4 regions of the Trichocoleus sp. Lan genome follow, and region 4 is predicted to be linked to each of the others. Evidence: predicted binding sites of a transcription regulator. Region 4 holds the regulator's gene; each other region holds the start of a gene.
The links. The regulator NtcA, encoded in region 4, controls nitrogen genes in cyanobacteria. The targets are predictions, from matches to a motif close to TTTGTANNNNNNNNTACAAA.

Region 1 (3,062 bases), on a different contig from region 4:
CCGCTTGTCTCAGGTTAATACTTGTTTATCCTTCTCATCCTCTGGCTTAATATAGGTTTGGTCATGTTGACCCACTCATCGCAACGACAATCCTACTTATTGCCAACTAGCTCCTTTAAAAATTGAGGAAGAAGTTGTTTTGAAGTTTCAACTGCATCTGGTTGATTTTGAAGGGAAAAACAGCAGCACTTAGTTGACCTATCCCTGCAAGTGGCTGCCTAAGAAAACCCAGGGATAAAACTACTGCGGCGCTGAGTTTATCTAATTTCTTGTTTGTGTTGATCGTTAGAAATTAAGGTTTCAACAAAGTGTTATGTAGACAAATTGTTTAAGAATTTCAGAAGATGAACTACGAGCAATGCAAGGTGCGATCGCTCAGTTTCGTAATGAGGCTGGGAAAGCGATCGCAACCTAAATTGGAATCAACACCAGGATAGTAGTGATGGGTGCGATCTGCAAGAAAAATGAAATCAGGAAGGTAGGGGAATCCACAAGGAATGCCCCTCCCTTATCAAGTTAGAGTCCACTAAGAGTCTGGGAACGAGAATCTAGATACTCTTCAGTTCTGGTTATGCCTTTGCAGAGCTTGACTTCTCTGGCGTTCCACTGCTGTGGTTGTCAGTTTTGCCATTTTTGTGATGGGTATGTCCATTCCCATTACGCGGCAAAATCACTCCATAACCACCGTGGTTGCGCTCATAAATAACGTTAATCTCACCGCTTTCGGCATTGCGGAACATATAGAAGTCATGATCCACCAGTTGCAACTGTTCCAAGGCTTCGTCCATCGTCATTGGCGGCATTGCGAAGTACTTGGTACGCACCACTTCTGAGGGGAGTTCGGGGGTGCGAGAACCAATGAGATCCTCTGGCACTGGCTCTTGTTCTACCACAATGCCAGTCTTCATTTGAGTCTGAGTCTTCTTATCCAGACGCTTTTCTTTATATTTCCGGAGTTTGCGGGCAATTTTATCGGCAACTAGGTCGATGCTCGCGTAGAGACTCTCGCTACTCTCTTCAGCACGGATTACTGTACCGTTCGCAAAGATAGTCACCTCAGCGGCTTGTTTTGGATTTATCCGGGGATTGCGAGCCACACTAAGATGCACGTTTACTTCGCTCGTCAAACTCTGAAAGTGGCTGACTGCCTTGTCAATTTTTTGATTTACGTACTCACGAATCGCGTCGGTAATTTCAATGTTTTTGCCGTGGATAACAAGCTTCATACCGGATACTCCATGCTGTACCGTTGTGATAATTTAGAAAGCTCAGCAGAATTGCGGCTTTCTCAGTAGCGATCGCGTTCCCGTTTTTTGGTGTTAGCAAACGTTGAACGGAGCCAAAACTTTGAGCAGTAGCAAATTTTTCCCGATTTCACACTGTTGCTAGGATGTTCTTGCTGGCAGTCCCTCAGCTAGAGGGGTTGTCAGCAGCCCTATCGCAAATAAGCAACTGCCGATGTTCTTGTTTAGGTTTCCTAGGGTGCTATTTAACTAATGTACATTCCCCAGCTTGGTTGCGATCTCCAAGTCTATCTTTGGGGTTATTTTGAAGAGGCATCCTCCCTCAACACTTGAGGTTATAACTTCAACACTAGCACTTTGTATTCTAGAGAACTTATGCCTTTGACTTCTCTTCAGAATCCTTTGCATCTTTTGACATTTCTTGATTGCAGCAGATTAATTATGCAAAAAATATAAGTCAAATTACTGTTGATTTTTGCCATGATTTTAAGTAAGTCTGAAAGTTCTGCCGGAAATGCCTCGGAGCAACTGCGCCAACTCTGGTTATACAATCGGGGGCAGATGTCCTATTCGGCAGCTTGGGACTGGCAGCGATCGCTGGTTTCCGAACGCATCAACGATCCTAGTCTGGCGGATGCCCTGATTTTGCTAGAGCATCCGCCGGTTTACACGCTTGGGCAGGGAGCCAGTCTAGAATTTCTTAAGTTTGACCCCGCAGCAACCGACTGGGAGGTTTTCCGAGTGGAACGGGGGGGTGAGGTAACATACCACTGTCCGGGTCAGCTGGTGGGTTACCCAATCCTGAATCTGCGCTATTACCAGCAAGATTTGCACTGGTACTTGCGGCAGTTAGAAGAGGTATTGATTCGGGTGCTGGATGTTTACGGGTTAAAGGGCGATCGCGTTGCCGGAATGACTGGCGTTTGGCTGGAAGGCTGTAAGGTAGCAGCGATTGGCATTAAGGTCAGCAAGTGGATTACCATGCACGGCTTTGCCTTAAATGTTTGTCCCGACCTTACCGGATTTGAGCGCATTGTCCCCTGCGGTATTGCTGATAAGTCGGTTGGCAGTCTTGCCCAATTCGTACCCGGAATTGACTTGCACCAGGTGCGCCAAGAAGTGGCGAAAGCCTTTGCGGAAGTTTTCCACGTTCAGCTAATTGTGCAAAATTGCTAATTGTTTATTGCTGTTTAGTCTTTATTGAGCGTATTGACCTGCAAAAAACTATCTAAGTCAGCGTAGGAGCCTGCATAGGTCACGGTGGGCACTTCATAGCCCTTTAGATTGACGATATATTGCTTAAAACCAGTCTCTTGCTTTGCTAAAGAGATGAGATATTCGTGAGTGGTTTCTCCCACAGCAATATCCAGACCCAGTTGCTTGGTGGCAGATTCCAGACGAAATGCCGCATTCACCGTATCCCCAATCGCGGTGTAATCGGGGCGATCGCCACTACCCGTGTTCCCAACCATTGCAAAACCCGTATTAATTCCTGCCCCAATTCGCAGCGGAAAGGGCACGGGATATTTATTACTCAAATCCATTGTGATTTTATGGAGGGCGCTCACTGCTTGACAAATGTTGAGCATATCCTCATCGGTCACTCCTTGGGGTCCATGAAACCAAATCGCCATGACCGCATCGCCAATATATTTATCAACCCAGCTGCCATACTCTCGGATGATATTTCCTGCATGACGGAACCAAGTACCAATCACCGCCGATAATATTTTTTCATCTAGTTGCCGGGTGAGAACTGTGAAGTCGCGGATGTCTACCACCATGACTGACATCAGACGGCGTACGTGCAAAGTCGAA
Region 2 (3,062 bases), on a different contig from region 4:
ATGAATGCGATACTGCGTGGAACTGTATCGCCCTTCTCTGGGTAAGAAGTGTTCTAGCAAGCCTAAGCGCTGAATCACTAAGCCCGCCGTTACTGTTGGAATCGTGCTGTTTTGAATCCCGATCGCTAGATCAATTGTCTCAGGATGTTGCAGGGAGTTGGAACGAATGATTAGGTTAGGCGATCGCAAACGCACTGGGGTTGAATGAGGGCGAACAGAGGCGTGCTGTTGCTCTTGACCATTCTCAACCAGAGCAATAAATTTTTGCATCGGGTTTGAGTTGCGCGAGCGCCGATTTTGCGATGATGAGTCTGCGATCGCAGATTGGCTTAATCGTTTGGGTAACACTAGGAAAACATTACCGGATAAGGCAAATTCTTGCAGGGGAATTGCAACAAGCATTCCCGATTGACATTCAGACTTAAATTCAAAGTTAGAAGCAAATCCTAAATAATCACCCTGCATCATATAGGTTCGCATCAAACTGAGAGTATCAACAGTTTCAACTTGAGCGAAATCCGAAAAATTTATCCCTAATTCAGTTAGCCGAGATTCAAACACTAAACGGCTAGGGGAGCCAGTATTTAGCATCACCCATCGCTCTTTTTGCAGTTCTTTTAAGCTCAACCAGCTTTGATTCGCTAAAGGATGGTTCGCCGCAACCACTAAAGAATAGTGAATGGGAGCAATTGGGGTTGCTGAAATTTCAGAAAATTCTGCAAAACTAATATCTGAAAATCCTATATCAATCTGACTGCTGGTAATAGCTCGATAGAGAAATTCAGCCGAATCAAATACGACACACTGAGTTTGAATCCCAGGATACTGCTGACGGTACTGGAAGAGAATTTCAGGTAGCCATCCATTAGCGATCGCGGCTGTGCAGCCGATTTTGAGATTGCCAAATTTGCCTTTTTTGATTTCTTCGACTTTGGCAAACAATTGATTTTCAACCTCAATCAGTCTTGGCCCTTCCTCCAATAAAAACTGTCCCACCTCGGTTAGCTGAATCTTACGACCAAGACGATAAAACAGGTCAGTTCCTAGTTCAGTTTCCAGGGATTTTATTTTGGCGCTGACCGCAGGCTGAGTCAGATTTAGAGCATCAGCGGCTTCAGTAAAACTGAGATGCCTAGCTACCTCCAGAAATACTTTAACTTGATAAACCTCCACGTTCTCTAATCCCCCAAATTGAAATTTTCATTTTACAGCTTAATGAATGAATAAAGCTAATTTATAAGATCATAAAAAACGCGAATGAATAGATGGTATTTTTGGTTACAAAAAAGCTTGTAACTTTTAATTCTCTTCTCTAATATAAAAAAAGGTAAAAAAGCAGACTTAGTGAATTTATTCGTACAAAGTTATAAAAGTTTTTGCTAACTGAAGAGGAGTCAAGAGTGGATACTCAATGGATGAAGACCGATGTTCTTGTCATCGGTGGTGGTACTGCGGGAACGATGGCAGCCATCAAAGCAAAACAGGCAAATCCTGACGCAGAAGTGCTGATTTTAGAAAAAGCGAATATCCGTCGCAGTGGAGCGATCGCAATGGGTATGGATGGGGTCAATACAGCCGTCATTCCTGGTAATTCTACCCCAGAGCAATATGTTCGCGAAATTACGATTTCCAACGATGGCATCCTCAATCAAAAAGCCGTCTACCAAACCGGAAAACTAGGCTTTGAAGTCATTCAAGAACTAGAAAGCTGGGGCGTGAAGTTCCAAAAAGATACTCAAGGGAATTATGACTTAAAGCAAGTGCATCGCGTGGGTAAATACGTGCTACCGATGCCTGAAGGAAAAGACCTCAAACAGATTTTGACCCGACAAGTTAAGCGCCACAAAGCTAAAGTCACAAATCGGGTGATGGCGACTCGCGTTCTAGTTAAAGACGGACGTGCCATTGGAGCGGTAGGGTTTGACGTGCGAAACGGCGATTTTGTCGTGATTCAGGCAAAAGCAGTCGTTCTGTGTACAGGAGCCTGTGGACGATTGGGTTTACCTGCCTCTGGCTATCTCTATGGCACCTACGAAAACCCTACCAATGCTGGCGACGGCTACTCAATGGCGTATCATGCAGGCGCAGAACTCACCAATATCGAGTGTTTTCAAATTAACCCTCTGATGAAGGACTATAACGGTCCCGCCTGCGCCTATGTCGCTAGTCCGTTTGGAGCTTACACTGCCAATGCTGAAGGGCACCGCTTTATCAGTTGCGACTACTGGAGCGGTCAGATGATGCTGGAAATCTGGAAGGAGTTGAACTCTGGGAAAGGTCCAGTTCAACTGAAGATGACCCACTTAGATGAAGATACCATTTCAGAAATTGAGTCGATTCTGTGGTCGAATGAACGACCCAGCCGAGAGCGATTTCACGAAGGAAGAGGCGAAAATTACCGCACGAATGGCGTGGAGATGAATATCTCAGAAATCGGTTTGTGTAGCGGTCACAGTGCTTCTGGAGTCTGGGTCAACGAGAAAGCGGAGACGACTGTACCAGGATTATATGCAGCCGGAGATATGGCGAGTGTTCCCCACAACTACATGATTGGGGCGTTTGTATTTGGTCGGTTGGCGGGTACAAATGCGGTGGATTATATCGAAGGGTTAGAGCATATTGAACCCGATCCTGATGTTTTGGAGGCAGAAAAACAACGAATTTATGCTCCATTGAACAACCCGAATGGCGTGCCGCACACGCAGGTGGAGTATAAATTACGACGGTTGGTCAATGACTACTTACAGCCGCCCAAAGTAGACCACAAGATGGAAATTGGCTTGAGAAACTTTGTGCGTTATCACGAAAGCTTAGAAATGATGGGCGCACGCGACCCACATGAACTGATGCGCTGCATGGAAGTTCACTTTATCCGCGATTGTGCTGAGATGGCAGCACGCGCCTCACTGTATCGAAAAGAAAGCCGTTGGGGACTGTACCATTACCGAGTGGACTACCCTGAAAAGAACAATGAAGAATGGTTCTGCCACGTCAATCTTAAGAAAGAAGAGTCAGGCGAGATGGTTTTGTTCAAGCGTCCGGTTGAGCCTTATGTTGTGGAC
Region 3 (3,062 bases), on a different contig from region 4:
CACTCCCTAATATATATCCCCCAGCCCGTTTATTGGGTACGAAGGGTATATCGTGCCCGATGTGCCACAAAACGGAGTTAATCGCAGATTTGCGGGAAGAACCCGTTCCTACGACATCCCCGACATACGCCACGGGATGCCCTTTTTTCTTCAACTCGACAATTGTTTCCAAACTTCCCGGTTGCCGAGATTCCAGCATTGCCAAGGCGTGCAAGGGAATATCCGGGCGGGTTGTGGCATGGGTTGCGGGAGATAAATCGTCGGTGTTCGTCTCTCCGGGCACCTTGAAGACGGTGACGGTAATCGCTTCTGGCAAGGTGGGGCGACTGGTAAACCACTCCGCCGCCGCCCAAGCGTCAATGACTTGCTTGGCATAGGAATTCGTCTCGGACAATTCCAAGACATCGTGGAAGGCGTCATACACCAGCATGATTTTGCTTAAAGCTGTTGCGGCGGCTGATGCCAATTCATCGTCAGATTTGAGTAAATCTATCAACGATTGCACGTTGTAACCACCTACCATTGTTCCCAGCAGTTCTACTGCATAGATGGGGGTAACTAGAGGGCTAATGGTTTCGCCTTTGGCGACAGCGGTGAGAAAGCCAGCTTTCACGTAAGCAGCCGGATCGACGCCTGGAGGAATGCGATCGCGCAGCAATTCCAACAACGTCTCTTCTTCACCCGTGGGAGGATTTTTCAGCAATTCGCACAATTGAGAAGTCTGTTGGGCATCCAACGGCAGTGGTGGAATTCCGAGTGCCGCCCTCTCAGCGACGTGTTGACGATAAGATTCAAGCATTTTTAAGTCTCCTAATCTCAGCAAAATTTGGGGGCGGTAGCGCTTTTATCGCATCGCTTTTGTGTTCTCAATCGGGAGGATGCGATTCACACGCTTTTGCCCTCGATAGGTAGAAGTCAACACAAGGTATGGCGCTACTACTTAAGTCGCAGATCAACTTTATTAATTATTGTGAAAAAATGGAATAAAATTTGTAGGATTCGCTGCAACTACCCTTACCCGTAACGGTTGATCTGGCAGGATACATTCCCATAAAAAAAGGGCGATCGCTCTCTATCGCCCACGTAGCTTTATAAACCAGGAATCCGTCGTCTTCAGCTTTGAAGATTTCGTGCTTAGATAAGATTTTACACCTAAAGGGGGAGGAGTGCGCTCCTTCACTCTTTACGGTTGAGTCAGCAGTTACTGCTGACTCAACCGCAAGCACCGCCAGATATTCCGGAAACTCCTAGAGGCACAATGTCAGTTGCTTCGACTCTGCTTCTAGAAGGCGAATTAGATTTTCGTCACCTTTGGCTTTAGCGACTTGTATCCGATGTTCCAAGCTGCGGTGGATATTCGCTAAGTGACTTTTAGCGGCGTTATCCAACACTTTTCGCCGATTTGTATCGGTTGGCAATTTCCGATCGCCTAGAGATGCCATCCCTTCACATGAGATTTGCCTCTCTAGAGCATCCCTAGTCGTGCCGGTTTTGCCGATGAAGTAGGGGACTCCCCGATAGTTCAAGTTAACAATCGCATCGGGAACTGCAATATGTCTGGGATATGCAACGTTGTAAGTCTGTCCCCGATACTTCCCCACAATCTCGCTTTCGGTTACTTCCAGCGTGGGTGAAGTTTTTTCGTAGCTGACGCCGCGATAAGAGAGTTTCATAAGTTTCGCCTCCGATTGAGTTTCCTGAGTATTTGTGACTAAGCAAGGCACGCTGCTTCGCGATCGCGCTCTACTTTTATTCCCCAGAGCCACTGACGGCTATGAATACTCAGTCAGTGGTGAACTAGCTAATTTATTTCTGTATCTATTTTTACATTTTTCCTTTTAAAGTGTCAATTTTTAAGAGATTTTAAGAAAATCTTTTGAGCGATCGCTGGGAAATCGTCCAACTAGACTCTACTGGCTGCTGATGCCTATTGCTTTACTTGATTTAGTTGCCGGGAGAAGCGAAAAGTAGCTGTACAAATCGGGAAACAATCAATGGTTCATCAACGACACTAAAATTAGTCAAGAACCCTCTATCGGAAGTATTAAACTTCGTCTACCTCCTCAGAAGGATAAACAACTCGATTTTAGTGGTGCCAAGAAAAATTATGAAACCCAAAAGCTTTTCTGCGTTACAAATTTTAATCAAAAGAACCGCCATTCTAATCATTGCGGCTTTCGTGCTGGTTGTGGTTTTTGTGAATCGGGCAAATGCAAACGGGGCGGAGTTCCTGGTAAGTAACGGCAATAATTTCGATGTCAATGAAATTCAATTTAAGCGAGTTGAATATGTCGGACAATGTCCGGGAACTGTAATGAATCCCGGCACAAGGAAAGCTCAGTTTGTTTCTAAATCAACTCCACCCGCACCGAAAAGGAAAGTGACAATCCGGAACGTGACTCAGGGCATGAAGAGTAATCCTTATCCCTACACGAGCAGAGGTTACAGTGAAGGGCAATATTCTCAAGGGGTTGATTTGAGTTTGGGAAATAGCCATCAAACTCGTACTTTTGCAGTTTTAGAAGGCGAAAATAAGTTTGAGTATGAAATTAAAGAAGGAGAAAGAATAATTGAACAAGGCACTTTTACAGCGGAAGTTTCTGTCAAAGATGTTGGAGTTTTTCCCCGCGATACCATCTGTGAGGAAAAATTAGAATGTCGGGACGATGGAGACTGTTACGACAGAGACGGAAAGAAGAGAGGAAGTCGCCAAAGATGCTATACAACGAATACCTGCCATTGTCCTGACTAATAAAGCTTATGCGGCTGGCAAGTCACGGAGGAAATAGAAGCGATCGCTCCCATCACCCCCTTTTTTTCGCCCCAAGTATCCCGTTAAAGGTGAGGAAAGCTCAATCAGAATATCGTGCATTTCCTCAGTTTTTAATGGCTGAGGAGGATGGGAGCCAAAATATGCGCCATGTAAAGCTTCAACTCCAGCATTATCTAAACCTGTGTTTTGCAGGTAATTTTTTACAAGCTGGACTAGATGCGATCGCAATCTGATATTTTGCCATACCTTGTCAATATAAAGTTTAACTTTATCGTCAGCATCCTCGCCA
Region 4 (3,062 bases):
CTGACTTGATTTCGCTGCTGGAGGAGTTCTTGGCGTTCTGCTTGAAGTTGTTGGATTTCGGAACGTAGCGTCTTGGCTTGCCCTGAGACAGATGTAAGCTGTTTTTGGGTTTGCTGAAAGCTGCTGGCAACCCGGGTCAGTTCGCTTTGAGTCTGATTTAGTTGCGCCTCCGTCTGGCCTTGTTTAGCCAGCGCAGCTGCCAAAGATCGATTAATCGCATCTAAGCGCTGCTGAGCGACAGATTGCTGGGTGCGAGCTTGAGCGAGTTCCTTCTCTACTTGCTCTTTTTGGGCGGCGGTTTTAGCAAGTTCGCTTTCGGTTTTCCGTTTCTGCTCGTTCGCTTTAGCAATATCCTTACTTGCTGTCTTGAGTTTTTTCTGCACTTCTTGGAGTCTAAAAACTCCAATCCGCAATTGTTCGCTGGTCGCGAAGATGATTGTTAGTGTTGAGGCAGAAATCGTTAGCCCTGTCAGAATCGTTACCAAAACAGCTGTTTTGCGGGGACGCAGATTGAACAACGACAGGCGTGCTTTTCCCACGCGCGTGCCAATGCGATCGCCTACCGTTGCGATGACGCTTCCCAACACTAAAATAGACAAAATCAGGAAGAGCGCACTGTCGGTCATTGTCTGCTACAGTCATTCCAGTTACAGCCTATCGCATCGCAGGCTAGAGAAAGGGTTAACAGGAATTAAAGATCGAAGGTGAAATCGGAAAGGTTAAAGGTTGGAAGGTTGAAAACTATCCGCTTAAAACCTGACACCTTTTAACTCAACTCCCGACTAAATGTTAAAACTGGATAACCTGCTCGCGCTACCATGCCGTTTTAACCAACAACCTAACCTACAACCTGACGAGAGCCTCTAGCTGTTTTCAAGTAAACTGCTGACTCAGTGTAACTGGGTTGTGTACCGTAATTTTTTTCTTGTGGATAGAAATCATTTTTTCCTCCCGCAAATCTCCCAGTAAGCGGGTGACAGTTACCCTGGTGGAGCCGATTGCTTCTGCGATCGCTTGATGAGAAAGCTTCAGATCGATCGTAATTCCATTGGCGGTAGGAACGCCAAAATCACGGCACAGAATCAATAGAAAACTCACCAAGCGCGATCCCATATCTCGGTGAGCTAATGTCTCAATCATCATTTCTGTTTGCAAAATGCGCGAAGAAAGCCCTCGCAGCATCAACATCGATAGCTCCGGATTATCCTTGAGCGATTGCTCTACCTGATCGATCGGTGCCGAAAGCAGCTCCACTGGCGTAAATGCTACAGCGTGATAAAACCGATCCGAACGATGCCCTGTAATTAAGGACAGTACTCCAAAAACGCTGTTTTCTCGCAGCAGCGCCACGGTAATTTCTTCCCCAGCTTCATACACGCGAGACAGCTTTACTGCACCTTTGAGCAAAAAGTATACCCGTTCAGCCGGGTCTCCTGGGAAAAAGATCGTCTTGCCCCGCTCAAAAGTTTCCACCACGGGTGGAAACGCCCCACCTCCCAGTTGACGGAACACAGCTGCTAGCGGTCTATCTTGCGTCACTGCCACTTCCTTTTTCCTAAATGCTGCCCTACAGACTTCTGCAACTTTCTGTCGGAGGAACTTTAACCATAGCAAAACAACTATGAGAGTTTTCTGACATTAGACACAGATAAACTGACTTCCAAGCGGTTTTTGTGCTATTTGATACAAAATTTTAAAGTAGTTTCCCCGGCTACCTTCTTTAGTTCTCTCCCTGCTCAAGGCAAGTAAGATTATGACGGAAAATGTTGATATCTTGACAGTATCTGCGCTATCGGGTGGGATGCATGGTGAGTAAGGAGGCACGCTCCTTACCCGTACTAGACAGCCTTGCTCCGGGCGATCGCGATCTTGAATACTCCCCTAAATCGGATATCCTCTAATATTGCCTTCAAAATCGACATTTATGCTAGATTTAACCGGAAAAAACGCCCTTGTCACCGGCATTGCCAACAATCGATCGATCGCCTGGGGGATTGCTCAGCAACTGCACCAAGCGGGTGCGAATCTAGGAGTGACTTACCTGCCAGACGACCGAGGCCGCTTTGAAAAAAAAGTGGCAGAGTTGGTAGAACCCCTCAACCCCAGCTTATTTTTACCCTGCGATGTCCAGAATGAGACCCAAATTCAGTCTACATTTGACGCCATCCGCGATAAGTGGGGCAAGCTAGACATCCTGATCCATTGTCTTGCTTTTGCGAACAAGGAAGATTTATCAGGTGATTTTAGCAACACTACCCGCGCTGGCTTCACCCAAGCTCTAGAAATTAGTACCTATTCTCTGGTGCAACTTGCTGGGTCAGCAAAACCACTGATGACAGAAGGTGGCAGCATTGTCACGCTGACTTATCTAGGCGGCGTTAAGGTGATCCCCAACTACAACGTCATGGGAATTGCCAAGTCTGGATTGGAAATGAGTGTCCGTTACCTGGCATCTGAATTAGGTCCACAGAATATTCGCGTGAATGCAATTTCGGCAGGTCCCATCCGCACTTTGGCATCGTCGGCGGTAGGTGGCATCCTGGATATGATCCATCACGTTGAGGAAGTAGCACCGCTGCGACGCACTGTAACTCAGAAAGAAGTGGGAAATGCGGCTGCTTTCTTGTGTAGCGATTTGGCAAGTGGCATTACAGGTCAGGTGCTGTATGTCGATGCGGGATACGAGATTATGGGGATGTAAAAAGAATCAAACATTAAAAATTAAAAATTAAAAAGCAAAGATTCTGCTAATTTTTAATTTTTAATTTTGCATTTTTAAGGCTTTCGCGTCTCCCAGATGCTCAGTAACGTAGGATAATAAACTTAACTTTATTTTCTTGAGTGAGCATCTGCGATGCAGGCACGCGATCGCCAATTTACACCTTCTCCAAGCATTGAACAGCTTTTGTCTCCTCGCATGGCAAGGGTTCCCCGCAAGACGGGCGAAACGGATGTCATCGTCACCGTCAAATTAGACGGGAATGGCACTTGCAATGCCAAAACCGGCATTCCGTTTTTAGACCATATGCTGCATCAAATCGCCTCTCACAGCCTGATTGATT

Region 1: the regulator NtcA is predicted to act here: its motif matches at 1,601-1,620, upstream of lipB (lipoyl(octanoyl) transferase LipB).
Region 2: the regulator NtcA is predicted to act here: its motif matches at 1,266-1,285, upstream of NDA03_RS02165 (fumarate reductase/succinate dehydrogenase flavoprotein subunit).
Region 3: the regulator NtcA is predicted to act here: its motif matches at 1,812-1,831, upstream of NDA03_RS16210 (DUF4278 domain-containing protein).

What each region holds. Positions count from the first base shown of each region.
Region 1 is NZ_JAMPKA010000009.1:139,210-142,271, forward strand. Features, by position in the region: gene raiA (ribosome-associated translation inhibitor RaiA) at 570-1,226, opposite strand; gene lipB (lipoyl(octanoyl) transferase LipB) at 1,725-2,420, shown strand; gene NDA03_RS10465 (FHA domain-containing protein) at 2,435-3,062, opposite strand, start outside.
Region 2 is NZ_JAMPKA010000002.1:146,281-149,342, reverse strand. Features, by position in the region: gene NDA03_RS02170 (LysR substrate-binding domain-containing protein) at 1-1,173, opposite strand, end outside; gene NDA03_RS02165 (fumarate reductase/succinate dehydrogenase flavoprotein subunit) at 1,401-3,062, shown strand, end outside.
Region 3 is NZ_JAMPKA010000017.1:58,394-61,455, forward strand. Features, by position in the region: gene acnB (bifunctional aconitate hydratase 2/2-methylisocitrate dehydratase) at 1-799, opposite strand, end outside; gene NDA03_RS16210 (DUF4278 domain-containing protein) at 1,248-1,673, opposite strand; gene NDA03_RS16215 (hypothetical protein) at 2,108-2,752, shown strand; gene NDA03_RS16220 (DUF1802 family protein) at 2,759-3,062, opposite strand, start outside.
Region 4 is NZ_JAMPKA010000003.1:147,615-150,676, reverse strand. Features, by position in the region: gene NDA03_RS03695 (DUF3084 domain-containing protein) at 1-626, opposite strand, end outside; gene ntcA (global nitrogen regulator NtcA) at 874-1,545, opposite strand; gene fabI (enoyl-ACP reductase FabI) at 1,925-2,701, shown strand; gene hisB (imidazoleglycerol-phosphate dehydratase HisB) at 2,855-3,062, shown strand, end outside.